Regions from separate parts of the Sphingobacterium sp. LZ11T8 genome, predicted to be linked through region 1. Evidence: riboswitches for the same ligand, from Rfam matches in the RefSeq annotation. Region 1 holds a riboswitch; each other region holds the start of a gene.
What was found. Region 1 has a riboswitch for S-adenosylmethionine ahead of NLF99_RS08955 (5-oxoprolinase). Riboswitches for the same ligand answer to the same signal wherever they lie in the genome.

Region 1 (8,281 bases):
ATAACTGATTATTAGTCAATAAAAATAATAAAATCAATTCACTTCAGTCGATTAATTCGTCTCCTCCTGTTGCTCTTCCGTGTTATTTTGATTAAGTAAATCAGGTAGAACAATATTAGGAATCTCAGCATCAGGATTCAAGCCCTCTGTACTGCTACTATCCTGACGAACACGCACTCTAGGTCCTGGACAGTTGTATTTCTTGGTAATTTCAACTGTTGATTCCGGAAATTTCCCAAAGGTCACCCCTAATTCAGGATGTTTATAAAGCTCTTCCATAAACAGGGCATATATCGGTAATGCAGTCTTAGACCCTTCTCCAGTTGCAGAACTCTTAAAATGTATGCTTTGTTCATCACAACCTACCCACACTCCAGCAACCAAATCTTTCGTTACCCCCATGTACCAACCGTCAACATAATCTGAAGAAGTACCTGTTTTACCACCGATTTGATTCTCATCCTGAAAAAGATCCCATTCCCATAAAGCTTGGGATGTGCCCCCCGACTCTTCGATGGTACCCCTAAGCATATAGCCCATTAACCAAGCATTTTCAGCAGTAATTGCCTCCTTCGTAGTGGTTTTGAATTCAGCCAATACCTTTCCATCCTTATCTTCAATCCTTGAAACCAATACCGGCTCCGTACGCTTTCCTTCATTCATGAAGGTGCTATAACCCCTGACCATTTCAAAAACGGAAACATCATTCGAGCCCAATCCAACTGACGGAACCGACTCCAATTTACTATCAATACCACATTTATGAGCCATCTCCACAACCTTATCCCAACCTACTTTCTCTGTTATCTGTGCAGTAACCGTATTTAATGAACGAGCCATGGCATGTCTTAGCGACAAGTCACTGTGAGAAAATGACCAATCCGCATTTTTTGGCTCCCAGATCTCATGCTCCCCTTTATTGTTAATGAATTCAATTTTTACTGGTTTATCGGTGAATTTATCACATGGTGCCATACCAGACTCCAAGGCTGCTGCATAAGCAAAAGGCTTAAAGGTAGATCCAGCCTGTCTTTTCGCTTGGTTTACATGGTCAAATTTGTAATAGTTGTGATTGATACCACCAACCCAAACTTTAATATTTCCATTGTATGGGTCCATGACCATCATTCCTGTATTCAACATGGTCAGGTAATGTTTCAGCGAATCCATGGTCGAATAATCCACTTTCTCCATTCCATCCCAGGTAAAGACCTCCATGGATTTTTTCTTGTTCAACTCCTCAAAAACCTTGGCTTCATCATTGTATTTTTTCATCAATGATGCATAAGCCGGAAGTTTTTTCGCATGGTCTTCCAAAAAATTAGGGATCACATTACCTTCTTTATCTCTCCATGGCAGATCATTTCCCCAAACATTGTCCAGACGCTGTTGCAATTCCTTCATCTTGGTTGAAACAACCGTTTCAGCAATTTTCTGCATCCTGGAATCAATAGTTGTATATATTTTCAGACCACTGGTATAGATATCTATTTCGTTTTCTTCACCCCATTCTTCCAACCATTTTTCGACTGCCGTACGAAGGTAGGAATCGTTGGAATTGCGAACTTCCTGATTATTCAGGTTCAAGCCCAAGGAATCTTTACTCAGGGTTGCTACTTCATCCTTTTTCAGATAACCTTCTTTTTCCATTTGGTTTAGAACGACGTTTCTACGTTGCAGAGCGTTCTTAGGATTTCTGATTGGATTATAATAGGTAGTACCCTTCAACATACCGACCAAAACAGCAGCTTCATTGACGGTAACTTCACTTGGCAGCTTATCAAAATACCTTACAGATGCCGACTTAATACCGTAGGCATTATTGCTAAACGAAACGGTATTCAGGTACATCGTCAAGATTTCTTCTTTGCTGTATTTGCTCTCCAATTTGAAGGCAGTCATCCATTCCTTGTACTTTGTGACCAACAGACCAACTCCCGGGATCTTCCCTAACAGTCCTTGAGCATCCTTGTAGCGAGTTCTATATAAATTCTTTGCAAGTTGCTGGGTAATAGTACTTGCTCCACGATCACTTCCACTTAAAGTTGAAAACACTCCGCCAAACAACCCAATAAAATCCACCCCATGATGCTTTCTAAAACGAACATCTTCAGTAGCAATTAGGGCATTAACGATATTTGGAGAAATACTATCATAAGGGACAGGATCACGATCTTGCTTGTAATAGCGACCGATTAAAACAGAGTCGGCGGTAAAAAGTTCGGAAGAAACATTCAGTTCAGGCAACAATATTTCTTTCTTAGTAGGCGATGATCCGAACAAGCCTAGGAAGTTAATTTGTACCGCGCAAGTAAATAAGATAATAAAGTAAATAACAATCAGTGCGATACGCAAAAATTTGTTCCGGACTCGTCTAAACATACGGTAAATATGAACAAAACTTTGGAAAAAATCATATCAATTCGCCCAAAAATGAACCTTGAAATGAAAATTAACGAAATTTAACAAATGAAATTTTTGGTTTTTAACTAGGCTGTTTTTCCGAGACTTATAATAGCAAAAACTGTTCCTAAATTCTCTTTTGTTTACAACAATTTTATCTTATTGAATATTATTCCCTATTTTTACCTGACTTATTTATCGGGGACATGTTAAAGCAAACACTACAACAAAAATTATTACAGAAACTTTCACCGCAACAAATTCAATTCATAAAATTGCTTCAGGTACCTACTGTATCATTAGATGCCCGTATCAAAGAAGAACTTGAAGAGAATCCAGCCTTGGAAGATGGTAGTTTGACCAACATGAACGACCCTGTCGAAGAATACCCAGACAAAGATCCGGATGACGACTTCAACATGGAAGACAATAGCTATGATGACGAATTCAGCGTAGATGAATATATCCAGGAAGACGACTATAAAGATTACGGTGGAGGTTATGACCATGATGATGAGGATGGTAAAAAAGAAATCCCTATCGCAGTCCAAGATTCCTTCTTTGAAAATCTTCAAAATCAGCTTGACTTACTTGCCCTTTCTGATAAAGATTATGTACTAGGCCAACAAATCATCGGTTCCTTGGATGATGATGGTTATCTGCGCCGACCTATCCTTTCTCTGATCGACGACCTAGCCTTTTCCCAAAATGTCATCGTTGAAGAAGATGAGGTTGAAGAGATGCTGAAAATTGTTCAAACCTTTGACCCAGCGGGAATTGGCGCCAGAAATCTTCAGGAATGCTTGAGCATACAACTTCGTAAGAAAGATCAAAATAATCCAATAATTCAACAGGCCCAATTGGTTGTAGAGAACTACTTGGATGAATTCACCAAAAAACATTACGACAAAATCGAAAAGCAATTGGGAGTAAACTCCGAAGAGCTTAAAGAAATTGTAAACGAAATCTTAAAACTGAATCCAAAACCAGGCGATTCAGGAGCTGTTGCTGGTAAGCAATTGCAGATTATCCCAGATTTCCATATCTCCAACAACGACGGTGTCCTGCACCTGACCTTAAATGGCAGGAACGCACCAGAGCTTCGTGTGTCCCGCTCCTACCAGGAAATGTTTGAACATTACGAAAAAGCCGAAAAGAACGACAAGAAAATGCGTGAGGCCGTTCAGTTTGTTAAACAGAAACTGGACTCTGCAAAATGGTTTATCGACGCCATCAAACAAAGACAGCAGACTTTGTTGAAAACCATGAATGCCATTATGGAATATCAATATGACTATTTCCTAACTGGTGATGACAGAATGCTGAAACCTATGATCTTGAAGGATATTGCCGACAAGATCGAAATGGACATTTCAACGGTTTCCCGTGTAGCGAATTCCAAGTATGTCCAAACCGAATTTGGCACTTTCCTTTTAAAATCTTTCTTCTCTGAAGCCATTCAGACTGAGTCCGGTGAAGAGGTTTCCAACAAGGAAGTCAAGAAAATCTTGGAAGAATGCATCGCCAATGAGGATAAGAGAAAACCTCTGGCAGATGAGAAACTAACAGAGATTTTAAAAGAAAAAGGCTATTCCATTGCCCGTAGGACAGTTGCAAAATATCGCGAGGCCATGAATATCCCTGTTGCCCGCCTGAGAAAAGAATTATAGAAAATTTTAATTGACACTTGCATATTAAAATATAATCTACTAAGTTTGTAGAGTATTCAGAATTGCAGATGCAATACCAACCGAGTGAGAGACACCGCGGTGGTAAATCGATACGGGCGACAAGCCAAAATAAACGAATATTGCAAAGTCTTTTAAGACGCCTCTGAATGCAATTATGGTTAAACCCTTTAAACATTAATTGTATGTCGAACACAACAAAACCCTTACACCAGCACCTAGTGGAGAAATTCCACCACTATTCCACCAACGAATTAGTTGTATTGAACAATGATTTGGTAAAATCCAATTGGGGTGCAAACAAAACAGCTTTTAGGACTGCATTGATTTCCGCACTATCCAATCGCGGAATCGATCTGTCAGCCATAATCAGTACGGAAGACGGCTTTACCCAGATCCAAAGTGTCCCAGTGAAACTATCTGAAAATAAATTAATTCCTTTATGTTAAGTTAGGAGATTTGAGATTTGAGATTTGAGATTTGAGATATAAAGGTTAATACCTTTGTACTCAAATCTCAATACTATAAAAATGAGTAAGTACGGTTGATATCCCAATACTCATATCTCACATCTCAATACTATAAAAATAAGTTAGTACGATTAATATCTCAATACTCATATCTCACATCTCAATACTATCCCTAAAACCTCCCTATCGCGTACAGTGCGAACGTTCCTAGCCAATGGCTTCCCATATAGTCGTCTTCAGCACTTAAGTTAACTATGGAGAAGTTAAAATGTTCAATAGCATTGCCTTTTAAATGCTGCAAACTTCCATCGATTTTACTGATGCCGGAAAGACATGCGGCTCGACTATAATTCAAACCATCCAAATGAACCAATTTACCGTCCGTCCTATCCTTAACTATTGCGGGTTTCAATTCAAAGGAAGGGTCAAACAATCCTGGCATAAATCCTTTCAACCACGTTAAATACTCATTCTTTTCCATCAATTTACTCATCAAATAAGCTTCTTCTAAACATGGGGAAAGAAAATCATATCCACTCGGTTCATAGGCCAGATCACAAATCTTATCGTTTTGGAACAAACGCAATGAGTTTTCTTGAATGGATTTCTTAAAGGCCTCATCCCCTACGGAATTGGCATAATCCAAAGAAAGCGATAAACTAAAGGCCGAATTATCATGTTGTCCCGCCCTAATTGGGTATACCAATTTTGGGAGATATTCGATATATCGCTTGACCAAAAGATCCACTAATGGCTGTAAAGCCACTTTCCAGCGCTGCCCATCCTCATCTTCCCAATTTGCCAGTTCTTCTTGCAACTTGAACAGCCAAGCCCAACCATAAGTCCTTTCAAACCCTAAATTGTTCTTGTCATTGAAAAAAGCAATTTCAGTTTGCACATTCTCAGGCGTAATATGGCTATTCAACACTTTCCTCATATTCCCTTCTTTATCTAGTTCAGGAAAAGCCTTCAGCAATTTTATTACTGACCAATAACCATGTACAGAGGAATGCCAGTCAAAACATCCATAAAAGACAGGCCGAAGGGATTTGGGCGATTTAAGATCAGCTCCTGACCCCAAGACTTGGCCTAACTTATTGGGATACTCCACCTCAATACAATGGGTCGGCATGGCATAAATTTGCTGTGCTAATTCAAGGGATAATTTCACGTCTTCGACTTGCACTCCTTCTTCATTTTTCGATGGGTTATTGCAACCATAGAACAAAAGAACCGTAAGTGCAAAGATGTTTGAACATATTTTTTTCATACTAGTAAAATTGGCAATATATTTGAGTTATAAAAATAACATTTATAAACAATAACAATCTACAATATGAACATTAGTGACTTAATTTCAGGAAGCATTGGTTCACAAGCTACTGAAGGAATATCAGAAAAATTAGGACTTGATAAAAACCAAACCCAATGGGTTGTTTCTGCAGCTATCCCATTGATGATGTCTGCCTTGAATTACAATGCGCAAAAGGGGCCTGAACAAGCTCAAGGCATACAAAAAGCATTGGATAACCACTCTGGGGGGATATTCGATAACCTAGCAGGATTATTTAATCAAGGACCAACAGAAGATGAAGATAAAATTGTAAATCACATCTTTGGTCGCAACACCGATACGGTAAAACAATCCCTTTCTGAAAAATCAGGAATTAGCATGGGGAAAATCGGTGGCATTTTAGCGCTATTGGCTCCTTTGGTAATGGGTTATCTAGGTAAAAAGAAACAAGCTGACGCTGGAACTGGCGGCGGAGGGATTGGAGACCTTTTAGGAAGCATCCTTGGAGGTGGCACGTCAAATGCCGGTGCTTCAGGAGGCGGAATCGGTGATTTGATCGGAAGCGTATTAGGAGGCGGTGGTTCTAGCACTGCTAGCTCATCACAACCTAATATTGCTGGTGGTTTAGGTGATTTAGTTGGACAGTTTTTCGACCAGAAAAACGACAATAGTGCTAAAGGCAACATCTTGGATAGCCTTGCTGGAATGTTTGGAAAATAAACGAATAATTATACAACCACAAAGGGATTGGTCAATTTGATCAATCCTTTTTCTATTTTATTCCATCCGATTGCGAAAACGATTATATTTACACATGCAATCTAAAATAAGCTTCAAAAACGATTATAGTGAGGGTGCTCACCCCAATATATTAAACCTTCTATCCCAAACCAATCTTGATCAGGAAGCCGGTTATGGGGAAGATAATCTCAGCCTAAAGGCAAAATCTTTCATCAAAAAAAGAATCAACAATCCAGATGCTGAGATCTATTTTGTTTCTGGAGGTACCCAAGCAAACATGCTGGTCATTAGCCATCTCCTTAAACCATACGAATCCGTGATTGCTGCCGATACCGGACATATTGAGGTCCATGAAACGGGTGCCATTGAAAATACAGGACACAAAATCAATTGTATCCCCAACAAAGATGGTAAAATTTCCATTCAGGGAATACAAGCTGCCCTAGATTACCATACCGACAACCATATGGTCAAACCTGCTATGGTCTATATTTCGCAGTGCACAGAAATCGGAAGCATCTACAGCAAAGCAGAATTGGAAGAAATCTCCTCATTCTGTAAATCAAATGGATTGATATTATTTGTAGACGGTGCTAGGCTGGCTACTGCACTGACTTCAGCCTATGCTGACCTGAACATCGAAGATTTAGCAATTCTTGCAGATGTATTCTACATCGGGGCAACAAAAAATGCCGGATTATTAGGTGAAGCCATTGTATTCAAAAACAAAGAACTCGCTCATGGTTTCGATTACTATATCAAGCAAAAAGGAGCTCTAATGGCTAAAGGTCGAATCTTAGGGGCACAATTCTACGCACTGTTTGAAGATAACCTGTTTTTTGACCTAGGAAAACATGCCAACCGAATGGCCGCTAAAATAGCTGATGCATTCCAATCCAGAGGCTTTGAGTTCTCTAGCAAACCCGTTAGCAACCAAATCTTCCCTATCCTTCCATATTCCGCCATAAAAGAACTCCATAAAAAATATGAATTCTATGTTTGGCAGAAGTTAGATGGTGATAAGGCCGTGGTACGGATAGTGACCTCCTGGGCAACAGCTGAATCAGTCATAGATCAGTTTATCGCAGATCTTCCTCAGGATTTTTAGGTTAAATAGCCATAATTCCTTATTTTAGGAGAATACCCTAAATCTAGACTATGACTGTAGAAGAATTTGTGATATTGGTAGATCAACAGGACAATGAAATTGGCCAAATGGAAAAACAAGAGGCTCACCTTCAAAACCGAAAACACCGTGCTTTCTCTGTATTCCTTTTGGACGATCAAGGTAATCTGATATTACAACAACGTGCGGATTCAAAATACCACAGCCCCGGACTATGGACCAACAGCTGCTGCGGACATCCTCGACCTAATGAGACAACAATAGAAGCTGCCAAGAGACGAACTTTTGAAGAACTGGGAATCCACATAGACATCAAAGAGGTTTTCCAGCTGAGCTATGAAGAACACCTAGAAAATGGCCTTTGGGAAAATGAATTTGACCATATCTTCATCGGTAATTTCAATGAGGATATCCCAAACCCAAATCCAGATGAAGTTCAAGCTCTAAAATATAGCAGTGTTGCTAAAATCGAAAATGACCTCAAGGAAAACCCTCAAGACTATACCTTCTGGTTTAAACTGATATTCCCTAAGATTAAACATTTATTAGAGAAATAAGA
Region 2 (8,281 bases), on a different contig from region 1:
ATCGACCGATGATTCCATTAGTTATGTGGAGGAGAACTTCCCCATGTTCAAGATCATTCGCAACAGCGAGAACTTAGGTTTTGCTGGCGGATACAATGAAATCTTGAAGAAAGTGGAAGCGGATTATTACATCCTATTGAATTCAGATGTAGAGGTTTCAGAGAACTGGGTTGAACCAGTCATCGCATATATGGAGCAAGACCCATTATTGGTAGCCTGTCAACCTAAGATTCAGGCATATCATAGCAAGGGGGAATTTGAGCATGCAGGCGCTGCCGGAGGCTATATTGATTATTTTGGATTTCCATTCTGTCGAGGGCGGATCTTGGATAAAGTTGAAAAAGACCAAGGCCAATATAATGATGCCCAAGAGGTGTTCTGGGCGACAGGTGCCGCACTGTTCATTAAATCCAAGGCTTGGAAAGAAGCAGAAGGATTTGATGCTGATTTCTTTGCACATTTTGAAGAAATCGATCTTTGCTGGAGATTAAAGCGAATGGGTTACAAGGTGGGCTATTGTCCAGATTCCATTGTCTACCATGTGGGAGGAGGAACCTTAAAAACCAGCAATCCGCAGAAGACCTATCTCAACTTCCGGAACAATTTGGTCATGATGCAAAAGAACCTACCGGTTGCTGCTGGGATTTGGAAAATATCCTTAAGATTATGGTGGGATCTTTTTGCTTTAATCAAGTTTCTTTTTGATGGAAAAACGGCGGATGCTTGGGCTGTAAGCCGTGGTCATCAGTATTTTTTCAAGAATTTCTTCAAAACAGCAAAGAAAAGAAAGAAATATGCACAAAAAGAGAACAATAAAGGACAATATAAGAACTCCATTATTTGGGATTATTACATGAATAAAATCCATAAATACAGCGACCTTCATGAAAATAATTTCCATTAATCGCGAAAGTCCTGAATTATCTTTTCCCATATAATTTTCATTGTTTAGCAACACATTACGGGAGTAGCCAAATTTTGTTTTAAATTATTTTACCCTTAATATATTTTGTATTTTCGTGGTCTATGTCAATTGATATTCAAGCGAAGATAACAGAACTTACACGTGAGCTGAACGAATATAATTATCAATATTATGTTTTAGCGCAACCCTCCATTTCCGATTACGATTTTGACCATAAATTAAAGGAACTGGAAGCGTTGGAACTCCAATATCCTGAATTCAGAGACCCTAACTCCCCTACCCTAAAAGTTGGCGGAGATATCACACAAAGATTCCAAACGGTTCGTCATAAATGGCCAATGATGTCATTGGGCAATACCTATAACGAACAGGAGTTAAAAGACTTTGACAACAGGGTCAGGAAGGTAGTTGGTGATCAGGTTCAATACGTTGCTGAATTGAAATTTGATGGTCTTTCCATTTCTATTTCATTTGAAAATGGAAAATTGGTCCAGGCTGTCACCCGCGGGGATGGAACCCAAGGTGATGATGTGACCAACAATGTGAAGACCATCCGCAGCATACCGCATCAACTGAGGAAAGGCGACTATCCTGAAAGCTTCGATATCCGTGGGGAGATCTTTATGCATAAATCGGCCTTTTTGAGGTTGAACAAAGAAAGGGAAGAAAATGGAGAGCAGACCTATGCCAATCCAAGGAATTTTGCTTCTGGGACCATCAAGTTACAGGACTCCTCGGAGGTTGCAAAAAGACCATTGGACTGTTTCCTTTATTTTCTGTACTGTGATAACAGAAACAAATTATTCCACGACCACTGGCATAGCATTGAGGAAGTGAAATCATGGGGATTTCCAGTTTGCGAACATAGTAGACTGTGCAATTCCATCGAGGAAGTACTGGAATTTATCCATCATTGGGATGAGGCCAGACACCAACTTTCCTATGAGATCGACGGAATCGTGATCAAAGTAAATGACTTTGCACAACAGGAAGAATTGGGCTTTACGGCAAAATCTCCGCGTTGGGCAATTTCCTATAAATTTAAAGCGGAGCGGGTTGAAACGATCTTGAACAGCATCAGCTATCAAGTTGGGCGTACAGGGGCGGTGACTCCCGTAGCGAACCTGAAACCAGTCCTGTTGGCTGGAACAACAGTAAAGCGGGCTTCACTGCACAATGCCAATGAAATCGAGCGACTGGGCTTGCACGAGCATGATACGGTCTTTGTAGAAAAGGGCGGCGAGATCATTCCAAAGATTATTTCAGCAAACGTTGAAAAGCGTCGCGACGGAGCTAAACCATTTGAATACCCTACTCAATGTCCAGAATGTGGCACAACCTTGATCAGGGAAGAAGGCGAAGCAGTTCATTATTGCCCGAATGAGGATGGCTGTAAACCGCAGATTGTAGGAAAGCTGCAACATTTCATCGGCAGAAAGATGATGGATATACAAGGCTTAGGCGATGAAACCATCGAAACGTTCTTCAAGCTAGGATTGATCCGAAAAATTTCGGACATCTATACCCTAAAAGATAGGGAGCCTGAACTGGTCGGCATAGAAAGATTCGGGCAAAAGTCCATAGACAATATGCTGAAAGGTATCGAGCAATCGAAGAATAAGCCCTTTGAGAAAGTATTATTTGGTTTGGGCATCCGACATATCGGTGAGACCGTAGCCAAGAAATTGGCGCAGCATTTCAAAAACATCGATGCGATCCGTGCTGCTACCGTAGATGAAATTCTTTCTGTTCAGGATATAGGCTTGCGCATAGCCGAAAGCATCAATGCCTATCTGGTTAATCCAGAGCATTGGGAAGAGATCGAAAAACTAAAGGCCATGGGTTTACAGTTTGAGATTGAAGAAAAGGAAGTGTTATTAGCTAGCGATAGTCTCTTGGGCAAAACCTTTTTGATATCGGGCGTATTTGCGGACCATTCCCGGGAAGAATTGACAGAACTGATTGAGTCGCATGGCGGAAAGATGTTGAGCAGTATTTCTTCAAAACTGAACTATCTGGTGGCAGGAGACAAAATGGGACCATCGAAATTAGCGAAGGCAGAAAAACTTCAGGTTCCGATGATCTCGGATGTTCAGCTCCTGGCGATGATCAATAAATAAGAATAAAATAAATAAATAAATATACATAAACGATGAACGAGCTTCAAGGTGCGGGAGTGGCATTAGTCACTCCATTTCACGCAGACGGCACAGTAGATTACGAAAGCCTCGGCAATCTGATAGATTTTCAGATTGAAGGTGGCATTGATTATTTGGTTTCATTGGGTACCACTGGAGAAACAGCTACCCTAACCCAAGATGAACGAAAGAAGCTGTGGCAATTTACTTCGAAGCACGTTAATAAGCGTATTCCATTGGTAGCTGGAATTGGTGGAAACAACAGCTATGAAATCGTGGAGCAGATCAAGAACTTTGAGATCCTTGACTATGCTGCGATCCTTTCGGTTTCTCCATACTATAACAAACCAACACAAGAAGGCATCTATCAGCATTACAAAGCAATCGCGGAGGCATCTAAACTTCCTATTATCCTTTATAATGTACCAGGAAGGACGGGCAGCAATATAAGTCCAGCGACTACCGTTCGTTTGGCCAAGGATTTCAAAAATATTGTAGCGACCAAGGAAGCATCGGGGAATTTTGCACAGTTCAGTGAGATCCTTCGAGATAAACCAAAGGACTTTCTCCTGATTTCTGGGGATGACCCCGTTACATTGCCTATGATGGCGATGGGTGCGGCCGGAATCATTTCGGTTGTCGGCAATGCCTACCCTACCAAAGTTTCAGCCTTGGCACATCTATGTCGCGAAGGAAACTATGTGGAAGCAAGGGCCATTCACTTGGAATTATTGAAGATCATTGACCTTTGTTTTATTGAGGGAAATCCTGCTGGTGTCAAATATATCCTAGAAAAGAAAGGGATTGGCAAAGACCATGTTAGGCTTCCATTGGTTCCGGTAAGTGACAAGACCAAGGAAGCAATCGATGCAGAGATGCAGCTACTAGGTTAAAAAAAATATAAGGTTGGCAATGGAAATTCGCCAACCTTTTTTATTTTTAGGTATTCTTTTTGTTACCAAATAGAAACTGAATCAAAAAAAATGGAAACAACTAACCCACAACCTAGCACTAAAGGTTCAAAGTTCAAGAAATTCATCAGCTGGTTTTTACTTATTCTATTTCTGGCTTTTGCTGGATTTGTTTATTTCAAATATTATTTTGTATTTGGAGAAGGCGTTAAATCTGGCGTTTTGAATTATGCGGTAAAAAAGGGAAATTTATTCAAGACCTACGAAGGAAAGCTGATCCAAGAGGGAATCCGTTCGCAAAAGACCGGGACCGGTCTTTCGAGCAATGAATTTGAATTCTCCATTGAAAACGACTCAGTTTTCCATATCTTGGAACTAAATAGCGGGAAAGCCTTTGACCTTCATTATAAGGAATATCATGGCGTATTACCATGGCGTGGGAATACACGCTACGTGGTAGACAAAATCATTCAAATGCGTGATGCGAAGACAACTACCTTTTAGTTGATCGGAAATATATATCAGAAAAATATTGGGGCTTCAACCGACGTTAGAGAAGGGACTAACAAAGGTTGAAGCCCTGGTCTTTATAGGGAAAAGTGGTAATGGGATCTGCCAAAGAATAAACTTTTCAGAAAAAGATTGCAAAATTAAATTTCGTGAACTATATTTGCGGAGTACTTCGATAGTGGTACGCTAATCATTACCTCTCTAAAAAGATGGTCTTGATTTATAAAGAAGTGGCGAGAGACTGGCTCAATGACCCACTGGCAACCTTCAATAAGGATTGAAAAGGTGCCAATTCCTGTCCGAGGCAATAAAGCCCAGGAGCATATAAATGAAATAGACTATGACTTCAAAATTTTCAAAATCGGAATTAGTGTATCTTGTTGGAAAACCAGCAACAGATCTCAACATTCAATTTATTTCCAGCTGTATTATTTGCATTACCCGAATGCGATAGTCGTCACTATGTTTGAGCACGAGGAAAAAGTGCAAAAATAATAGAGTACAGACGACCAATAGCATAGCAAGAAAGGAAATCATATATTCAATTTACTAACATCAATAATCAACATAAAAATGGCAGACAACAAAAATCTTAAATTTGAAACACTACAAGTGCACGCAGGTCAAGATGTAGACCCTACAACTGGATCCAGAGCATTACCTATATATCAGACTACCTCCTATGTTTTCGAAAATGCGGAACATGGCGCGAATTTATTTGCCCTTAAGCAATTTGGAAACATCTATACGCGGATCATGAATCCAACTACGGATGTTTTTGAAAAACGTATCGCGGCATTAGAAGGTGGTGTGGCAGCTGTAGCTGTGTCTTCTGGTCAGGCAGCACAATTCTTGGCCTTGACCAATATCCTCGAGGCAGGTGAAAACTTTGTTTCAGGATCAAATCTTTACGGAGGTACCTATAACCAGTTCAAGGTTTCTTTTAAGCGATTAGGCATTGAGGCAAGATTTGCTGAAGATTCGGATGCAGATAAAATTGAAGCCTTGATCGACGATAAAACTAAAGCGATCTATGTAGAAACGATTGGGAATCCGAGTTACAATATTCCTGATTTCGAGCGTATCGCATCGGTTGCCAAGAAACATGACCTACCATTGATCGTGGACAACACTTTTGGTGCTGGCGGTTATCTGTTCAAACCATTGGAGCATGGCGCCAATGTGGTTGTAGAATCGGCAACAAAATGGATCGGTGGTCACGGAACGAGTATTGGTGGTGTGATTATCGATGGCGGTAACTACAACTGGGGAAATGGTAAATTCAAACAATTCTCAGAGCCTTCTGAAGGTTACCATGGTTTAGTATTCTCGGATGTATTCGGTGAAGGCGGACCGTTTGGGAACATTCAATTTGCTATCCGCGCTCGCGTTGAAGGATTAAGAGATTTCGGCCCTGCCCTATCTCCATTCAATTCATGGCTTTTGGTACAAGGTCTGGAGACCTTGTCTCTTCGTGTTCAACGCCATGTTGACAATACCTTGGAAATCGCACAATGGTTGGAAGCACATCCACAAGTAGAGCAAGTAAGCTACCCAGGATTGAAAAACCACCCATACCATCAGAATGCACAAAAATATCTGAAAAACGGATATGGTGCGGTATTATCCTTTACCATCAAAGGTGGAGTTGATAAGGCGAATGAGTTCATTGACTCTTTGGAATTGATCAGCCATTTGGCGAACGTAGGAGATGCGAAATCCCTGATTATCCATCCTGCGGCAACGACACACCAACAATTGAGTGCAGAGGCGCAGAAAGCAGCTGGAGTTGCTCCAGGTCAATTGAGACTTTCGGTGGGTATCGAGCACATCGACGATATTAAAGCAGACTTAACACAAGCATTTGACAAAATCAAGTAAGTGGGGGCTTAACTGATTTTTTAGGAGGAAGATAATTAAAGAGAATGAGTGTAAAGACTTTCGGATATAGCCAAGACTTCGAATTAGAGAGTGGTAAAAAACTGGCAAACCTACAGATAGCCTACCATAGCTATGGAAAGCTAAATGAGGATAAATCCAATGTAATTTGGGTATGTCATGCATTGACTGCAAATTCAGATGTTTTTGACTGGTGGCCAGGATTATTTGGCGAAAATGAGTTATTCAACGATAAGGATTATTTCATTATCTGTGCCAATGTACTGGGCTCACATTATGGGACGACGAATCCCCTATCCATTGACCCTGACACCAACCTACCCTATTATTCGGACTTTCCTCAGTTCACGATCAGAGATATTGTTAAAGCACATGGACTATTAGCTGATCATCTAGGGATCCAAGAAATCAACACCTTGATTGGAGGATCTCTAGGCGGTCAACAAGCTTTGGAATGGACGGTATCCAAAACCATAAAGATCCATAATCTGATTGCTATCGGAACAAATGCGTTTTTCTCACCGTGGGGTATCGCATTCAATGAAAGCCAAAGGCTTGCGATCGAAGCAGATTCCAGCTTTAAAGAGCAAAGGAATGATGCTGGATTGAACGGATTAAAGGCGGCCCGCAGCATGGCATTATTGTCGTATAGGACATACAATGCCTATGGAACGACCCAAGTGGAATCGGACCATGACAAAACAGACGCTTACAAAGCATCCTCCTACCAAGCCTATCAAGGGGATAAATTAGTCAAGAGATTCAATGCATTTTCCTATTGGTATTTGACCAAAGCCATGGATAGCCATCATCTAGGCAGAGGACGTGGACAGGTGGAGCAAGTATTAAGCTCAATTGAGGGCGTCAATGCCCTGATCATAGGTATTCCTTCGGATGTGCTATTCCCTCCACAAGAACAGGAATTCATCGCGAAACATATTCCAAATGCGGAATACTATGAGCTGCATTCCTTTTTTGGACATGATGGCTTCTTGATTGAAACAAAAACCCTGACTCAAGTCATAGGCAACTTTCTTGAGAAACATAATACAAAAGCAGAAAATCACTTAAATTTAATTAAAGAATAATGAGTAAGAAACTTACCATCGGGATGTTTGGATTTGGTGTGGTGGGACAAGGTTTATACGATATCATAAAAACAAAGAACCTAAACTTAGAGATCAAGAAATTTGTTATCAAGAACGCGGATAAAAAAAGGACCTTGCCTGCGGAATTGTTTACCACAGATGCCAATGCTATTCTGGAAGACCCAGAGATCAATACCGTTGTTGAATTGATCGATGATGCCGAAGCTGCTTTTGAGATTACAAAAAGAGCATTGACAACAGGAAAGAATGTTGTTTCTGCCAATAAAAAAATGATCGCTACCCATCTAGAGGAATTGACCGAGATCCAAAATCAACATGGTACTTCCCTATTATATGAAGGAGCAGTCTGCGGTAGTATCCCTATCATCAGAAACCTAGAAGAATACTATGACAACGAGCTTTTACACTCTGTAAGCGGTATCTTCAATGGTTCTTCCAACTACATCCTTTCCAAGATCTTCAATGAAAACCAAAGCTATGATGAGGCATTGAAAAGAGCCCAGGAATTAGGATTTGCAGAAACTGATCCGACATTGGATGTTGGTGGATATGATCCCAAATACAAATTGGCCATTGTAGCATCTCATGCCTATGGCATTTACATCAACCCGGACGAAATCCTGAATTTAGGGATCGACACATTGGGCAATGCCGATATCAGATATGCCAGAGAGAAAAACTATAAAATTAAATTGATCCCTTTGGCCAAGGAGATAACAAATAACAAGGTCGTTCTTTATGTTCTCCCTAAATTTATCTCCAAAGGCAATATCTTGCAGAATGTAGAAA
Region 3 (8,281 bases), on a different contig from region 1:
CGATTTCCGATTCATCCTTTACCAGCGAGACGATCTCATGCGCCAATACTCCATATTGTGCAGCCTTTTCCATCATCAAAATGGTGTTGATATTCCTTGAGGTCGATTTTTCCAAAGCGGTTTCTAGAGCTAAAGATTGTGGATAATCCTTCAGTTCAATTTTTATGCTCGCTTCAGTTTCCTTCTTCTTGTTTGACTGCTCTGAGGCTAATGGCTCATCCAAAAGGATAAATTCATTGTTCTCTAATCGGAATGGAGAATTGCTGGCAGTTAGCACCTGAATCAAAAGGTCTGAAATAAAATCATTCTTGACCTCAGAACCCAATATCTCACCAGTTTTCTTGTCAACCTCATCCTTAAATTGTGGTGCAGTAATATAGAGATGGCTTTTTGCCCTTGTGGTTGCTACATAAAAAGTGTTTAGGGCATCCATATAGTTAAACAGCATCTCTTCAAAATATTGTTTGTAAAAGATCGACTTACCTAAGGTTTGGGTATATTTTACAGGAATTTTTCCGAGTTCTGAAAAGGGAGAATCCATTACATCGATCCAAAAATCACCATTGGTCAGACCATCCAATTTCCAGGAAGAGAATGGAATCATCACCACCTCATAGGCCAATCCCTTAGATTTATGAATCGTGCTGACCTCTATCGCATCGACCTTGCCACTCGATGGCAGTACAGCCCTTTCGCCATCTTCATCCCAATATTCCAGGAACTGTATGATTCCACGTTCCCCTTGTGTGGAGAAAGCTGTAGCGATATCCTTGAAGGCTAAAAGGTATGGTAAATGAATACTTCCTTCATTCCCTAATTGATAAACATCGATCAGTTTTTCTACCAGATGGACCAATGGCATTTTCTGCAATTGACTCCATGAGTCTATCAATGTAAGCGGAAGAACATCCGACAGTTCCTTGATATTGTTGTCCTTGAACTTCAGCCATACCGATTCCTCGAAGTTGGATTTACCCTGCGCCAATTGGAAAAGATAAGCCATGTTGGCAAGGTGTAAAACGTGTTTCTCCGATTGAAAAACCAATGACCTTAAGGTTTCAATGATCAGATTGACGGCATGGTTCGATATTAGACTTAGGGCGTCTCCAGAGATGACCTCAAAGTTCAGGTTCTCGGTGTTCTTGAAGCGCATCAGTTCTTGGATGACCAATTTTGCCTGCGCATTGCTCCTGACCAGAATCCCAATATCCGCTGGCTTATATTTTCCAGTCCTGATCCATTCGGCAATCTTGGAACAAAGGGCCTCTACCGAAGCCTCCATCACTTGATTGTTCCGCGCTCGACCATCACTGACTGGGAAAAAGGAGATTTCAATATTTCCCATGGGTTTGCCGGTCTGAAGCTTACTTTCAGGGATCAGTTGCCTGCTGTTTTGATAAGCTTTTTCAAGTAAGCTATTGTTGCCCGTAGCATTCCACCAAGTCATGCCTTCCTCGCCCAAGCTTTCGCCAACTTTCTCGTTCAAAACTTGCTGCAATAGACTAGGGATCTTTTCGTATAGGTAGTTATTGAAATTAATGATATTCGGAAGGCTGCGGAAATTAGTGTCCAAGGTTCCGTTATCAATAAATTCATTTATCTGATTTTCGTTCAGGTGGAAATTCTGCGAAACCTGCTGGTCGATCTGTTGCAAAAGGATTCGCCAGTCCCCATTTCGCCAACGGTAAATACTCTGTTTCACATCGCCTACCACTAGATGCTCAGCAATCTTGCCCGTAGCATCAGCAAGGGCATTTAAGAGCAATGGGCTATAGTTTTTCCATTGTATTCTTGAAGTGTCCTGAAACTCATCAAACAGGAAGTAATTGTATCGGTTGCCAATCTTTTCCCAGATAAAGGTCGGGTCACTGTGTTCATCCAAGCCCAATTTGTTCAATAGTATCTGTGCATCCGAGATCAATTGTGCAGAGTTTTCCTTTCTCCATTGACTCAGCAGGTCACTCATTTCTTTGAGCAACCTCAGGAAATACAGGTTGGTCTGTACGGCTTGATAAGCAATATAATTTGCAAAATGCTGCTGTAAGGATAGGATGGCATCCAATGCTGGACGGATGCCCTGCATATATTCATACCTAACCTCCTTTTTGTCGTCGATATAATGCTCTTCATTATCCAACAAAACCAAAAACTTGTCAAATATCTTTTCCTGGATATCAGAGGTAGAAATCTTTTTGGGGTCTATGTTGATCTTGCTGGCTGCTACCAGTTTGTTCCTGGACTTTCCCTTCATTTCTGAATCATCAACGCCCAATCGGCGATATTCAGCTTTGAAAGTTTCAATCCCTTGAACCAAGGCATCCAAAAAGGCATTGGTCTTTTCATCAATTTCTTTGTTGAGCAGGTTGAATATCCTGTCTGTATCAGCAGAAATCATAAAACTGTCAAACTCCTGGAAGTTCTCCGAGAAAATCAACCCTGCCAAACCCATTAACTGCTGTCGGTAATTCCAGTTCTCATTCTTCCCGATCTTCTGTTCGGCATAATTGATGATCCATTCCAACAGGTCCGGTCTTTCATCCAACAGTTGGTTCAGCATAACGGTCAGGTCACGCTTCACTTTGTTGGTGTTCATCTCGATGGCATAGCCAGAATCGAGGTTCAGTTCGTAGGTAAAACTACGGATCACCTTTTGCGAAAAACCATCAATGGTACTTACCGAGAAATGGCTGTAATCATGCAGAATCCTCCTGTAGATCCGATTGGCTTTTTCCTGAATGCTTACAGGGTCCCACTGTGTATTCTGCTGCAATAATTGCTGTCTGTACTGCTCAATGTCATCTGCTGTACTGCCGATTGCCAAGCCATGAAGGACTGACATAATACGGCCTTTCATTTCGGCCGTGGCCTTGTTGGTGAAGGTAACGGCAAGGATTTCCCGATAGCTGCTTTCTTTTGATAGCAACAGGGTCAGGTAATGTACGGTGAGAGAAAATGTTTTTCCAGATCCAGCGGAAGCTTTTACAATCCTTAAAGGAGCAATTCTTTGCATAAGATGTCAATGGTTTGAAGTATCTGAATATCGGTATTATTGGGAGATTACTCAAATCTTTTTCAAGATTATAGCTCGGAAGGAGTACATATTTTACAGGTAAAACAGCTTTAAATTCTCTATTGTATTAATTGATAATACTTTGTATCTTTGCGTCCCCTCCTGCATGAAGCAACGGGGGATATGTTGAATACATAAATAAAGAAAAAACATGGCAACTAAAATCAGATTGCAGAGACACGGTAAAAAAGGAAAACCTTTTTACCACGTAGTAGTAGCAGACGGCCGTTCACCACGTGATGGTAAGTTCATCGAGCGTTTAGGTTCTTACAACCCAAACACTAACCCAGCAACTATCGTTTTGGATTTCGAAAAAGCGTTAGACTGGATGAACAAAGGTGCCCAACCTACTGACACAGTTCGCGCTATCCTTTCTTACAAAGGTGTTTTATACAAAAAACACTTACAAGGCGGTGTGAAAAAAGGAGCTTTTGATGAAGCTAAAGCTGAAGAACTTTTCACTAAATGGGCTGAAGGTAAAGATGCTCAAATCGAAGGAAAGAAATCAGGCTTAGCGAAATCTAAGGATGAAACTAAGAAAGCTGCTTTAGCTGCTGAAGCTAAGAAAAAAGAAGACAGAGCTGCTGCTATCGCTGCTAAAAACGCTCCTGTTGCTGAAGAAACAGCTACAGAAGAAGCAGAAGAAGCTGCTGATGCTACTGAAAACACTGAAGAAACTGAAGGATAATCTCTTCATAAAGTATTCAAAATGGCCGGATCATTCTATGAACCGGCTTTTTTGTTCCCATTTTATCTTGTTTTTACATCCCTAAAATCCCAACAGAAAAAGAATTCCGTACTTTTGGAAATTAATTTGTGAATATGACGAAAGATCAATGTTTTTATATCGGTTATGTCAGTAAAACCCGAGGATTGAAGGGTGAACTGCAACTGTTTTTTGAATTTGATAACTATATGGACCTTGATCTGGATGTAGTTTTCTTGGAGATGGACAAGAAATTGGTGCCATTCTTTGTAGAAAAGGTCAAGTTTCACAATAACAGCACAGCTTATGTCAATTTTGAAGATGTTGACCATATTGACAAAGCCCAACCTTTATTGAGAAAGCAAATCTACCTGCCAAATGATAAAATGCCGGAACGTGATCCCGATGATTTTACCTATCATGATCTAGTAGGTTATACCGCCATTGAGGAAGACGAAGGCGAATTGGGCGAAATTACCCATGTCCAAGAGATGCCACAGCAATTTATCGCAACCGTAGATATCGATGGCAGAGACGCCATGTTTCCCCTAAACGAGGATTTCATTGTCGGTATAGACCCCGAAGAAAAGATTATCGTATTGAACCTTCCTGAAGGTTTGATAGATATGTACCTAGAAGATTAATAAGATATTTTGAAAAGAGAATGGGCGTGTCAATCACGCCCATTTTTTTATGATCATACCTTCTTCCATTCATTTATATGTCCCATCCATCCAACCCTGATTCCTTCTGATTCAATGCCATCCGCAAAGTTTTTTCTTGAAACATTTTGAGATTACCTTGCTATTGACGATATTAGCCCTCGCTTATAGAGAAAGGCAGAGGGACTAGACCCGCTGAAGCCTTAGCAACCTGACACCAGTCAAGGTGCTACATTCTACCCCCAAAATGGGAAAGATAAGCCAAAGAATCAGTGTTCACTGTGTTCTCTCTAAGCCTTAATATATTTTTATGAAAATCGTAGATCACATCAAGAACGCGAAAGGCAAGACCTTATATTCTTTTGAGCTGTTACCTCCTGCTAAGGGGCAGGGTATCCAAAGTATCTTCCAAACGATGGATGAACTGATGGAATTCAAACCTCCCTTTATCGATGTGACGTACCACCGTGAGGATTACCTTTACAAACAACATGCTAACGGATTGTTGGAAAGGGTGTCCTATAGAAAAAGACCTGGTACGGTAGCCATCTGTGCTGCCATCATGAGTAAATATAAAGTTGATGCGGTTCCCCATCTGATCTGCGGTGGTTTCACCAAAGAAGAAACAGAAAACGCACTTATCGACCTGAACTTCTTAGGTATCGATAATGTATTGGTATTGAGAGGTGATGCCAGAAAAGGTGATGCCGACTTTATCCCGACCGCTGGGGGACATGCTTATGCAACCGACCTATTAAAACAAGTGGTGGATATGAACGAAGGTTCCTACCTACATGAAGATATAGGCTCTTCTGAAAAGACCAATTTCTGTATCGGCGTTGCCGGATACCCCGAGAAACATTTTGAATCACCTAACTTCAACACCGACTTTAAATGGTTGAAGAAAAAGGTGGAAATGGGAGCTGAATTTATCGTTACCCAAATGTTTTTTAACGTAGAAAAATATAAGGAATTTGTGACGAAGTGTAGGGAAAATGATATTCATGTTCCTATTATTCCAGGCCTTAAGCCATTAACAACCAAAAAGCAATTGATTACCCTTCCTCGGATTTTCCACTTAGATATTCCAGAGGACCTGAGTGATGCCGTGGAATCCTGTAAAACCAATGCGGATGTTAGGCGAGTTGGCGAAGAATGGCTAGTACAGCAATGTAAGGAATTAATAGACTTTGGAGTTCCGGTACTGCATTTCTACACCATGAGTAATCCTGGACCTACTAAAAATATCGTTGAAAAATTAGTGTAATTAAATTGACTAACTCTAAAATAAGAACAAAGGGCGAATGATTTCATTCGCCTTTTGTCGTTTATCATCAGGAGAGTTTTTTAACCAATATAGCGGTCTCATTCGAGACAGCTTCGAGACAGCTTCGAGAATGCCTTGGATAAAATTTTATTCATTTTGCGAGTTTTCGGAATGTGGGTAAAACAAATCCAAATAAAGCTCCTGAAAATCCAGCAATGATAAGGCCTTTTTGGAAGAAGGAGAGCAGGCGTATTCCATGTTAAATAATGTTAATCACAAATGTGGGAGATAATTCTTTGCTAAATTTAAATCACATTTATTACCTACTATAATGAACTATAGCAAAATCAACAATCTTCTCGGCTGGCTATGTGCAGTTATTGCGTTTGTATTGTATGCATTCACTGTGGATCAATCCATCAGTTGGTGGGATACCGGTGAGTTTATTGCAGCATCAGATAAGCTAGAAATTGTTCATCAACCTGGGGCACCCTTGTTTCTCTTGTTGCAGAACCTGTTTTCAAACCTTGCTTTTGGAAATAAGGAACATGTTGCACTTTGGATGAATTTAGGTTCGGCATTTTGTTCAGCCTTGACCATTATGTTTTTGTTTTGGACGATTACAGCCTTGGCAAGAAAACTGCTTTTAGGAAAGTCAGAAGGGAATAGCCTTCAAAATATGCAGATTTTCGCTGCTGGAGCGGTAGGGGCTTTGGCATATGCCTTTACAGATTCTTTTTGGTATTCTGCTGTGGAGTCAGAGGTCTATGCCATGTCATCACTTTGTACGGCCATTGTATTTTGGTTGGCGTTGAAGTGGGAGAGGAGGGCAGATGAACCGGATTCCAATAAATGGCTATTGCTGATTGCCTATGTGATGGGACTGTCCATCGGAGTTCATCTGTTGAATTTATTGACGATTCCTGCCTTAGCACTCCTGATCTATTTCAGGAAGTCAAATCACGTGACCTGGAAAGGTGCAGTAAAATCCTTTGCTTGGGGAGTTCTCGCCTTAGCCTTTATTCTTTGGGGAGTGATCCAATATTCCGTAAAGATAGCAGCAGGATTTGATCTCTTCTTCGTTAATTCATTAGGGATGCCATTTGGTTCAGGCATTGTTCTGTTTGTCCTGCTCTTAGTTTCAGCAGCGGTTTTCGGAATTATGTATTCGATCAGAAAGAACAAGCCTATCTTAAATCTCTTGATTTTAGGTACTTGTTTGGTCTTTTTCGGGTTCACCTCCTTTAGCATGATAATAATCCGTGCCCAAACGAATATTACACTGAACAATAATGATCCTGATAATGCATATTCCTTTTTGGGCTATTTGAGCAGGGAACAATATCAATCTGAGCCTTTGTTCAAGGGACCGACCTTCAATTCAAAAATAACGGATGTTAATGAATCCGTAGGTTATAGAAAGGATACCGAGCAATATGAGCAATTTGAAAATGTCAAAGGCTATAAATACGACAAGGAAGTATTGTTTCCAAGGTTGTACAGCCAAAAGCATGCTGAATTCTATAAACAATACTTGAATCTGAAAGATGGGGAAGATCCAACCTTTTTGGATAATATGAAGTTCTTTTTCAATTATCAGGTAGGACATATGTATTCCCGTTATTTCATGTGGAATTTCGTGGGCAGGCAGAATGATACACCTAGTCAAGGGGAATTGACCGCTGGGAATTGGATCTCAGGGATTAATTTTTTGGATGAACTGCGTTTGCCGGGAATGGATGCCATTTCTGATCGTATGAAAGAAGATCCAAGTAGGAATACCTACTTCTTCCTTCCACTACTGCTCGGGATTGCTGGCTTGATCTGGCAAGCAAAGCGAAGTCTAAGGGACGCCAGCATTGTTGGTCTGTTGTTCTTCTTTACAGGCTTAGCTATTGTGCTCTATTTAAATCAAACACCGCTGCAACCACGTGAGCGTGATTATTCCTATGCAGGTTCGTTTTATGTATTTGCTATTTGGATCGGTTTAGGTGTTCTGGGTTTGATCGAATTTATGCAAAAAAGGAGCAAACTTTCGGTGAAAGCAATTACCTATACTTCAGTTGCTTTTGCTATGCTTGCTGGCCCTGTATTGTTGGTCAAGGAGAATTGGGATGACCATGACCGTTCTGGTCGTCATATGACCAGGGAAGTGGCCTTGAATACCTTGAACTCCTGTGAGCCCAATGCCATATTGTTCACCTATGCTGATAATGATACTTTCCCATTATGGTATCTACAGGAAGTAGAGGGGATCAGGACAGATGTCAGGGTGTTGAATTATGGCTACCTTGGCTCGGATTGGTATGTAAAGCAGGCGATGGAGGATGTCAATCAATCCAAAGCTTTGCCGATTGCATTCGACTTTAATAAAGTTAAAAAGGGAGTTCGGGATGTGATTCAGGTGGTTGACCTAGGAATAGAAGGCTATACAGATATAGATCAATTGCTGGACGTGATGCTTTCGGACGATAATAGGAACAAACTTGAAACCAGTGATGGTAATTTTGTAAATGTGATGCCGACGAAAAAGCTCCAACTTAAAATAGATAAGGAGAAGGCCCTGAAAAATGCCA
Region 4 (8,281 bases), on a different contig from region 1:
CATAAAGGTGAAATGATTCTCTTCGTTACTTTTGAAGCCTTCTATAGCGCATTTTGATTCTGAACGTATAGTGAGGAATCTGTATGGTTTTCTTATACCCATGCGTGTCATCCTGGACCGAAGGTGCAGGAACCGTTCGCCAAGATTATTTGTCTGGTTCCGAGAACCTTCGTGCCTCAGGTTGACAGGGGTAAAGGATTATTTTTGAGCTATACTGCCCTAGAAGGGCAGATTTATTTTAGCAATCCCATCGCACAGGGCAACGGCATTCTTTCCATTTTTCCGCCATTGGAAATGAGCCGGTGGCTAAAGGGCTTCCTTCGGAAGGATAATGTTTGTCTACAAAGAGAACCCACAGCGTGGGTGAAATATTTTTCAATGAATCTTTCTGTGGAAAGAAAATAGATTGCTCATCTTACGATTTCGCAATGATAACAATCCATTAAAAAAAACAGTAATAGATTCTTCGTTTCACTCTGAATCCCTCTCAGAAAACTTCTGATTCTGAACAATTCGTGAAGAATCTGTTCGGTACTCCAGCAAAAGGCTCTGTCATCGTCAATCGAAGATTGACGAACTGTACGCCAATACCGGTTTATTTACAGGAAAGCTATGCTATGTTCCGAGAACCTTTCTTCTTCGGGTAACGGCATGATACGCTGATACTGTGTGAGATGTCTCATTTACGCTAATAAATGTGGTAACAACAATTTTATGAAATAAGAAAATTATTAACATAATAATTATTTGTACGTTTGGTGAATATAATAACCAATTATGAATAAAAAACTCAATTTATGGGACTCCATTATGATTGTCATGGGTTCTATGATTGGAAGTGGGATCTTTATTGTTTCATCGGATATGATGCGACAGTTAGGGTCGGGCTATTGGCTGATTGATATATGGCTGATTACTGCGGTTGCGACCATTGCTGCCGCAATCTGTTATGGTGAACTTTCTTCGATGTACCCTAAAGCTGGTGGACAATATACCTACCTGACTGAAGTCTTTGGGAAAATGACTGGCTTTCTGTATGGATGGAGCTTATTTGCCGTGATCCAGACAGGAACCATTGCCGCTGTTGCGGTTGCTTTTGGCAAATTTGCCGGCTACCTCTTTCCACAGCTGAATGATGCAGCTCCCATTTACCAGAATGGCACCTTTATGATCACCTGGATGCAGATCCTTGCCATTGGAATCATACTGTTGTTAACTTTTATCAACAGTAAGGGGGTGCGGAGTGGCAAGATTGTCCAATCCGTCTTCACCTCTTCCAAGGTCATTGCCTTATTGGCCCTGATCGTTGGCGGGCTTCTATTGATCGAGAGCAATCAGTTTTCAGGGAACATGAGCTTCGGTTGGTCTGCTTCGCAGAATCTTGACCATTCAAGCTGGAAAGAGATTTCAGGTAATGTGTTGCTTGGTGGAATTGCTGCGGCCATGGTAGGTTCGGTTTTCAGTAGTGTGGCCTGGGAAAATGTAACCTTCGTGGCGGGGGAGATCAAGAATGCGAAGAAGACTGTGGTGATAGCCATGGTGATCGGAACCAGCTTGGTGATGATCCTCTACCTGTTTGCCAATTATGTTTATTTAGCCACTTTAAATCGAGAAGAAATTGCCTTTGCCGCGAATGATCGAGTTGCGATAGCTGCTGCTGAAAAGTTATTGGGAAGCGCAGGGACCATTATCATGGCCATATTGGTGATGATCTCAACCTTTGGCTGCGTGAATGGAATTGTGCTTTCAGGAGCAAGGGTTTTTCAGAGCATGGCCAAGGATGGCCTTTTCCTGAAGCAGGCCATTCCAAACAACAAGAATGATGTTCCGGAAAAGTCACTCTGGTTTCAGGGAATCTGGGCTTCGCTATTGTGTTTGAGCGGGCAGTATGGGAACCTATTGGACATGGTGTCCTTTGTGATCGTGATTTTCTATATGATCACGGTCCTGGCGATGATGTATCAGCGCTGGAAGAGACCTGATCTGGAAAGACCCTATAAAACATTCTTATATCCTATCCCTCCATTGGTCTATCTCTTGATCGGAACAGCTTTCTGTGTGCTTTTGATCTTGTATAAACCACAGTACACCTGGCCTGGGTTTATATTGATCCTGATGGGAGTGCCGATCTATTATTTTGCCAATCGAAAGAAACCTGTATTAAAATAAATGATAAGTAAAAGGCCGAACAAAAATTGCTCGGCCTTTATCTTATTTTAAATTACTAATGTTTCTTATTCAGCTCTTAGGATTTTGGCAGCTTCTACCATAGATTCTAAGGCAGCTTTAGTTTCTGGCCAAGCACGAGTCTTCAGACCACAGTCAGGGTTTACCCATAATTGCTCTGCAGGAACTACTGCTTTTGCTTTGCGTAATAAGTTAACCATCTCTTCTGTGCTAGGAACACGTGGAGAGTGGATATCATATACACCTGGACCAATATCGTTAGGATATTTGAAGTCTGCGAAAGCATCTAACAGTTCCATTTGAGAACGAGAAGTCTCGATGGTGATTACGTCAGCATCCATGGCAGCGATATCTTGGATAATATCGTTGAACTCAGAATAGCACATGTGCGTGTGGATTTGTGTATCGTCATCAACATTGGATGAAGAAACGCGGAATGCACGTACAGCCCAGTCTAAGTATTCCTGCTGATCAGCTTTGCGTAGAGGAAGTCCTTCACGGATAGCTGGCTCATCAATTTGGATGATCTTGATACCTGCTTTTTCCAATGCCTGAACTTCGTCCAAGATTGCCAAAGCGATTTGGTATGTAGTTGTAGAACGAGGTTGGTCGTTACGTACGAATGACCATTGTAAGATGGTTACAGGACCAGTCAACATTCCTTTTACAGGACGGTTGGTCAAAGACTGCGCATAAGCAGACCAACGAACAGTCATGTCTTCAGGACGGTAAACATCACCAAAAATAATTGGAGGTTTAACACAACGAGAACCGTAAGATTGAACCCACCCGTTTTGTGTGAATGCATATCCAGCTAATTGCTCACCGAAGTATTCCACCATGTCATTACGTTCGAATTCACCGTGTACCAATACATCGATATCTAAATCTTCCTGTAAACGGATTGTTCTTTCTGTTTCAGCAGCGATTTCTTTATCGTATTCTTCTTGAGAGATGGCACCTTTTTTCAAGTCAGCTCTCCATTTACGAACATCCTTAGTTTGTGGGAATGAACCGATTGTAGTGGTTGCGAATCCTGGAAGATTGAACTTCGCTTGTTGCGCTTCTTTACGAGCGTTGAAAGTAGAAGTACGCTTAGCATCTTCATCAGTGATGTTGCTGACGCGGTTTTTAACCTCTGGTCTGTGGATTAATGGAGAAGTACGGCGGCTCTCAGCAGCTTCTTTGTTTGCTTCGAAACGTTTTTGTGTTTCAGCATCAACTTCACCTTCAGCCAATACTGCAAGGTCTTTTACCTCAGCTAATTTTTGTTTAGCGAATGCTAACCAGTTTTTAACCTCAGCAGGTAGGGACTCTTCATTGTTCTCATTGTCCAAATCAAAAGGAACATGCAATAAAGATGAAGAAGGAGCGATCCAAACACGGTCTTTTCCTAAAGCATCAACAGCTTGTTTGATTTTTTTCAATGAGTTTTCGTAGTCGTTTTTCCAAATGTTACGGCCTTCAACAACACCTAATGAAAGGGTTAGGGAAGCAGGAACTTTGGATAATATCGTGTCAAGTTGGTTTTCACCACGAACTAAGTCTAGGTGTAACGCATGCACAGGAAGGTTAACAGCAATGTCTTCGTTGTTTCCTAATGCCTCGAAGTATGTAGCAACGATTAATTTGATGCCTTTGGCAGCTGCAGCTAACTTTTCGAATACTTTTCCGTAAAGAGCTTTGGTAGCATCATCGATATCTAAAGCCAAGAAAGGCTCATCGATCTGCACGTATTTAGCGCCAGCATCAGCAAGTTTAGCCAAGATCTCTTCGTATACTGGAAGTAATCTGTCGATTAGATCGATACGGTTAAAATCAGCTTCTTTTTCTTTACCTAACAATAGGTAAGTGATAGGGCCAATCAGGACAGGTTTAGTTTCGATACCTGATTGTTTTGCTTCATTGTATTCACTTAGGAATTTTTCTGAAGTCAGTTTGAATTCTTGATCTTTCACGAATTCAGGAACGATATAGTGGTAGTTTGTATCAAACCACTTGGTCATTTCCATGGCAGTTACATCAACGCCACCTTCTTGGAAACCACGAGCCATCGCAAAATATAAGTCTAGGTTATATTGGCGATCGATTTTGTTCAAAAGGGAGTTGTAACGAGCGGGAATAGCTCCAACAGTTAAAGATAAGTCTAGGACTTGGTCATAGAATGAGAAATCATTCGATGGGATCAATTCGATACCTGCATCTTTTTGAGTCTTCCAATTGCTTTCACGGATTTTAAGTCCAGCCTGCAATAATTCTTCCGCGCTGATTTTCTTTGCCCAGTAAGCTTCGTTAGCTTTCTTCAGTTCACGGAAAGCACCCACACGTGGGTAGCCTAAATTGTTTGTTAATAGCATATAGTTCTCTACTAAATTAAATAAATTCCAATAAGTCTTTTTGCTAAGAGAAGGCTACCTAGGATTCCTGTAACCAGCTTATCTTTCCCAATCGGGGTAGAATGTAGCACCTTGTCAAGAGACAGGTTGCTAAGGCTTCATCGGGTCTAGTCCCTCTGCCTTTCTCTATAAGCGTCGGCTAAGTTATGGATAAGATTTTTATTTTCCAAGGAAAAAGATTTTAGATGTGAGATTTGGGATATGAGAAAGCGAGGGTTTTCTATATTTTAGTTCATTGAGTATGAGAGAAATCGTGGTTTAAAAGTAGCTGGATATAATTCTATCAAAAAAGGGGCAAAAATACTTTTGCCCCTTTATATATTTTGATTTTGGATATGTATAAAAACGGTCAACCCTATTTAGGGATGGACACTCACATCTCACATCTCATATCTCACATCCATCCTTAGCTAACCAACAATTTATATCCTTTACCATGCACATTGACGATTTCCACGTTTGGATCTTCTTTGAGGTATTTCCTCAGTTTACTTAGGAATACGTCCATGCTTCGGCCGGTAAAGTAATTGTCGTCATGCCATATTTTGATCAGGGCTTCTTCGCGGGTCAGGACATCGTTTTTCTTTAAGCAAAGCAAACGAAGCAACTCGGCCTCCTTGGTAGACAGTTTCTGTTGTTGACCTTTGTAGGAGATAATCTGACTGGTGTAATCGAAGAAATAATCGCCGATCTCAAACTTGTCTGATATTTCTTCTTCTTTGTCCTTGGAAGCTCTCTTTAATAGCGCATTTATTCTCAATAAAAGTTCTTCAACACGGAAAGGCTTGGTGATATAGTCGTCACCACCTAGTTCGAAGGCCTGGGTTTTGTCCTCCATCATGCCTTTTGCAGTAGCATAGATGATAGGGACCGTCTGATTGATCTTGCGGATATCCTTTCCAAGGGAGAAGCCATCTTTTTTGGGCATCATGACATCCAGGATGCAAAGGTCGAATTCTTCCTTTCGGAAGGCATCCATTCCTTCTTGACCATCTGTACAGAGCACAACGTCAAATTTTCCTTTTAATTCAAGATAATCCTTCAGTAATTCGCCCAAATTAGGATCATCTTCTGCTAATAATATCTTTTGATTCATACTTTTCTCTTTCTTATGTTATGCTACTTCCTTGGATGCGTCCTTTAAAGGAAGAGTTACTTCAAATTGTGTGCCTTTATCTTTTTCGCTTTTTACGGAGATTTTTCCGTTCAGTCTTTTGATGATATCGTTAACATAGCTTAGCCCTAGACCGAAGCCTTTCACGTTGTGGATATTTCCCGTAGGTATGCGATAGAACTGGTCAAATATCTTTTCCTGTTGGTCCTTGGTCATTCCCATTCCCTTGTCTGCAACGGATATTACGATACTGTTCCCTCTATTAAAAGTCTTAAAAGTGATTTCTGGTTTTTCTTGAGAGTATTTAATTGCATTGTCGACCAGGTTGAACATCACATTGGAAAGGTGAAGTTCATCGCCAACCACTAAATCATTGCCTGCTGAAATGTCAATATTCAAGGTGCCTTCTGCCTTGTCCATCTGTAGTCGCATGCTCTCCAAGACTGCGTTGGCCAAGGAGTTGATGTGCACATTGGTGCGCTCGATCTTTAGGTTTTCTTTCTCCAGACGGGCAATGTTCAGGACGCGTTCGATATGCGAGCCTAAACGGACATTCTCATCGTAGATAATGTTTGCCAATTTGTTGACACGCTTGCCATCGGCGGAAATCTCAGGGTCACGTAAGGATTCACTAGCGATCATGATGGTGGCTACCGGTGTCTTGAACTCGTGGGTCATGTTGTTGATGAAGTCGGTTTTCATCTCCGACATCTTCTTCTGCTTGAAGATGATGCTCAACGTATAGGCAAAACATCCGATCAACAGCGCCAATAAGGCTAGGATGGTCGGAAATAGCCAATAGCCCATGGTCTCGGCAATAATTCCGCCCTTGTTAGGGAAATGTATGCTGAGCTCGCCAGGAGCATTGCCACGGTCTCCTTGGAATAGTCTAGCGGTATAGATCAAAGGATTATTGACTTCCTTGAGTTGCTCATTGTTGAATTGATAGACTCCTTGGAAAACGGGCATCTTATTGAAATCCTTGATCTCCATGACGAAGGAGGATTTTATTCCTCTTTCACGGAGTTCGTGGATCAATAGATTGACGGTTTTCTTCCCGTTGATACGTTCGGCCAAAGGTCTTTTGGATAATTCCATACCCATGGCTACATCGGCGATTACAGAGCTTTTCTTGCCTCCTAACATGGCAATGGTGTCATATAGTGTTGCGGCCTCTGATAATCGCTGTCCTCTCAGGTTATTGAGCTTAATCTCGAGTTCCTCGATCTTTGACAGGGTCTTGGAATCATAACGAGGGGGTAGGGTCCTGATCTGGTAAGCAATCGCTTCGGTGGAAGGTGGGTTGAATACGGGGATCAGGTATCGGGTACTATCGTCCTTCTGCGCAATCCTAGGAACGACCTTGATGGCCTCCACATTGGTGAACTCTCCAATGGTATTGTCGGAGGTTAGGCCCTGTTCCAAGGTGATTCGCACTAGGTGCTTGTATTCTTTTCTCTTTAGGTACGTTTCATAGAAATCATTGCTGATGGGTACCGCCGGGAACTGTTGGTTCAGTTCTCTTTCCAGAAAGTTGAACCTGGTGGTATGGGCAAAAGCCCTTCTCTGCAAGGTTTTGATGCTGTCCTGGTATTGCACCTGCAAGGCAAGGATCTTTTCGTTCTTTTGGATGCGTTCCTGGTCAATCCTGAACTTCTCTTGGTTAAGTCGTTCTTGTTCCCTTGCGAAATCATAGATTTCCTGACGCTCGATCTTATTGGCCACGGCAGAAAGGGATGCCTTGACTTCCTCATCAAAAAGTTTGGACTCCTTGATGAAGGATTCCCGCACAAAATAATACTGCATTGCCATTACGCCGATCAGCGCGATGGACATAAGCCAAATAATCAATGCAATACTTCTTTTTTTCATTTGTTACAAAAGTAATAAGGGAAAACAGCTAATTTTCTCATTTAACACAATTTAACAGCAAGTTTTTAGCTTTTTTAGCAGAATAGGATTTCTTTTGTTATAGAATAATGACTTAAGATACTGATTATGAAAAATTTCATCTTGATTTCCTTCTTATTCCTGATTTGGGCAATTCCTTCTTCTGCTCAAAATAATCAAAATATTCAAAAAAAGAAACCATTAGATTTTAAGGTTGACCTTAATCCCAAGGATAGTTTAAAGCAGTTCAAGATCCCCTTGTTGGATTCCATGAATAAATCGGTAGAGATTCCAAATGCCTATAAGGGTAATAGACAGGGCTTTATGGTTACTCCACATGATGTGCTGAAGGATCATGATGATACCGTAATCTTGGAGAAAAAACTGTCAGGTGAGGGGTCGGTGAAAATGCCGGGGACAAAGAAGCTGGACGAGCATTCCATGATTGTCAAACAGGATTCAGCGACCGTCAAGTCGCCAATAATCAAGAGATAGCTTGAAAATAGACGATACAAAAAAAGAGCCTCATTGAGACTCTTTTTTTGTATCGTTTTGTAATTATTTTACTTCAGAAACACGGATGGTGTTCGTTCTGCCTTTCTCATGAAGAGGGGTAGAAGAAGTGTTGATTACGATCTGGCCAGGTTCTACCAAGTGACGTTCTCTCAATAAGTAGTTTACATCTTGGATAGTA

Region 2: it holds a riboswitch for S-adenosylmethionine, as region 1 does, so the genes downstream of both, NLF99_RS11560 (O-acetylhomoserine aminocarboxypropyltransferase/cysteine synthase family protein) here and NLF99_RS08955 (5-oxoprolinase) in region 1, are expected to answer to the same signal.
Region 3: it holds a riboswitch for S-adenosylmethionine, as region 1 does, so the genes downstream of both, NLF99_RS14055 (methylenetetrahydrofolate reductase) here and NLF99_RS08955 (5-oxoprolinase) in region 1, are expected to answer to the same signal.
Region 4: it holds a riboswitch for S-adenosylmethionine, as region 1 does, so the genes downstream of both, metE (5-methyltetrahydropteroyltriglutamate--homocysteine S-methyltransferase) here and NLF99_RS08955 (5-oxoprolinase) in region 1, are expected to answer to the same signal.

The regions. Positions count from the first base shown of each region.
Region 1 covers NZ_JANBZY010000003.1:172,961-181,241, forward strand. The annotation lists gene NLF99_RS08940 (DPP IV N-terminal domain-containing protein) at 1-2, opposite strand, end outside; gene NLF99_RS08945 (transglycosylase domain-containing protein) at 52-2,382, opposite strand; gene rpoN (RNA polymerase factor sigma-54) at 2,610-4,073, shown strand; SAM-I-IV-variant riboswitch at 4,121-4,215, shown strand; gene NLF99_RS08955 (5-oxoprolinase) at 4,277-4,540, shown strand; gene NLF99_RS08960 (DUF2891 domain-containing protein) at 4,734-5,831, opposite strand; gene NLF99_RS08965 (DUF937 domain-containing protein) at 5,898-6,575, shown strand; gene NLF99_RS08970 (low specificity L-threonine aldolase) at 6,670-7,704, shown strand; gene idi (isopentenyl-diphosphate Delta-isomerase) at 7,755-8,279, shown strand.
Region 2 covers NZ_JANBZY010000004.1:246,615-254,895, reverse strand. The annotation lists gene NLF99_RS11580 (glycosyltransferase family 2 protein) at 1-904, shown strand, start outside; gene ligA (NAD-dependent DNA ligase LigA) at 1,027-3,045, shown strand; gene dapA (4-hydroxy-tetrahydrodipicolinate synthase) at 3,078-3,956, shown strand; gene NLF99_RS11565 (hypothetical protein) at 4,047-4,478, shown strand; SAM riboswitch class I at 4,702-4,815, shown strand; gene NLF99_RS11560 (O-acetylhomoserine aminocarboxypropyltransferase/cysteine synthase family protein) at 5,058-6,365, shown strand; gene metX (homoserine O-acetyltransferase) at 6,410-7,471, shown strand; gene NLF99_RS11550 (homoserine dehydrogenase) at 7,471-8,281, shown strand, end outside.
Region 3 covers NZ_JANBZY010000005.1:349,294-357,574, forward strand. The annotation lists gene NLF99_RS14040 (exodeoxyribonuclease V subunit beta) at 1-3,010, opposite strand, end outside; gene NLF99_RS14045 (30S ribosomal protein S16) at 3,222-3,758, shown strand; gene rimM (ribosome maturation factor RimM) at 3,893-4,420, shown strand; SAM riboswitch class I at 4,601-4,701, shown strand; gene NLF99_RS14055 (methylenetetrahydrofolate reductase) at 4,749-5,705, shown strand; gene NLF99_RS14060 (DUF2723 domain-containing protein) at 6,037-8,281, shown strand, end outside.
Region 4 covers NZ_JANBZY010000007.1:251,508-259,788, reverse strand. The annotation lists gene NLF99_RS19755 (hypothetical protein) at 516-647, shown strand; gene NLF99_RS16700 (APC family permease) at 778-2,169, shown strand; gene metE (5-methyltetrahydropteroyltriglutamate--homocysteine S-methyltransferase) at 2,235-4,544, opposite strand; SAM riboswitch class I at 4,620-4,718, opposite strand; gene NLF99_RS16690 (response regulator transcription factor) at 4,990-5,679, opposite strand; gene NLF99_RS16685 (sensor histidine kinase KdpD) at 5,698-7,569, opposite strand; gene NLF99_RS16680 (hypothetical protein) at 7,696-8,082, shown strand; gene pyk (pyruvate kinase) at 8,146-8,281, opposite strand, start outside.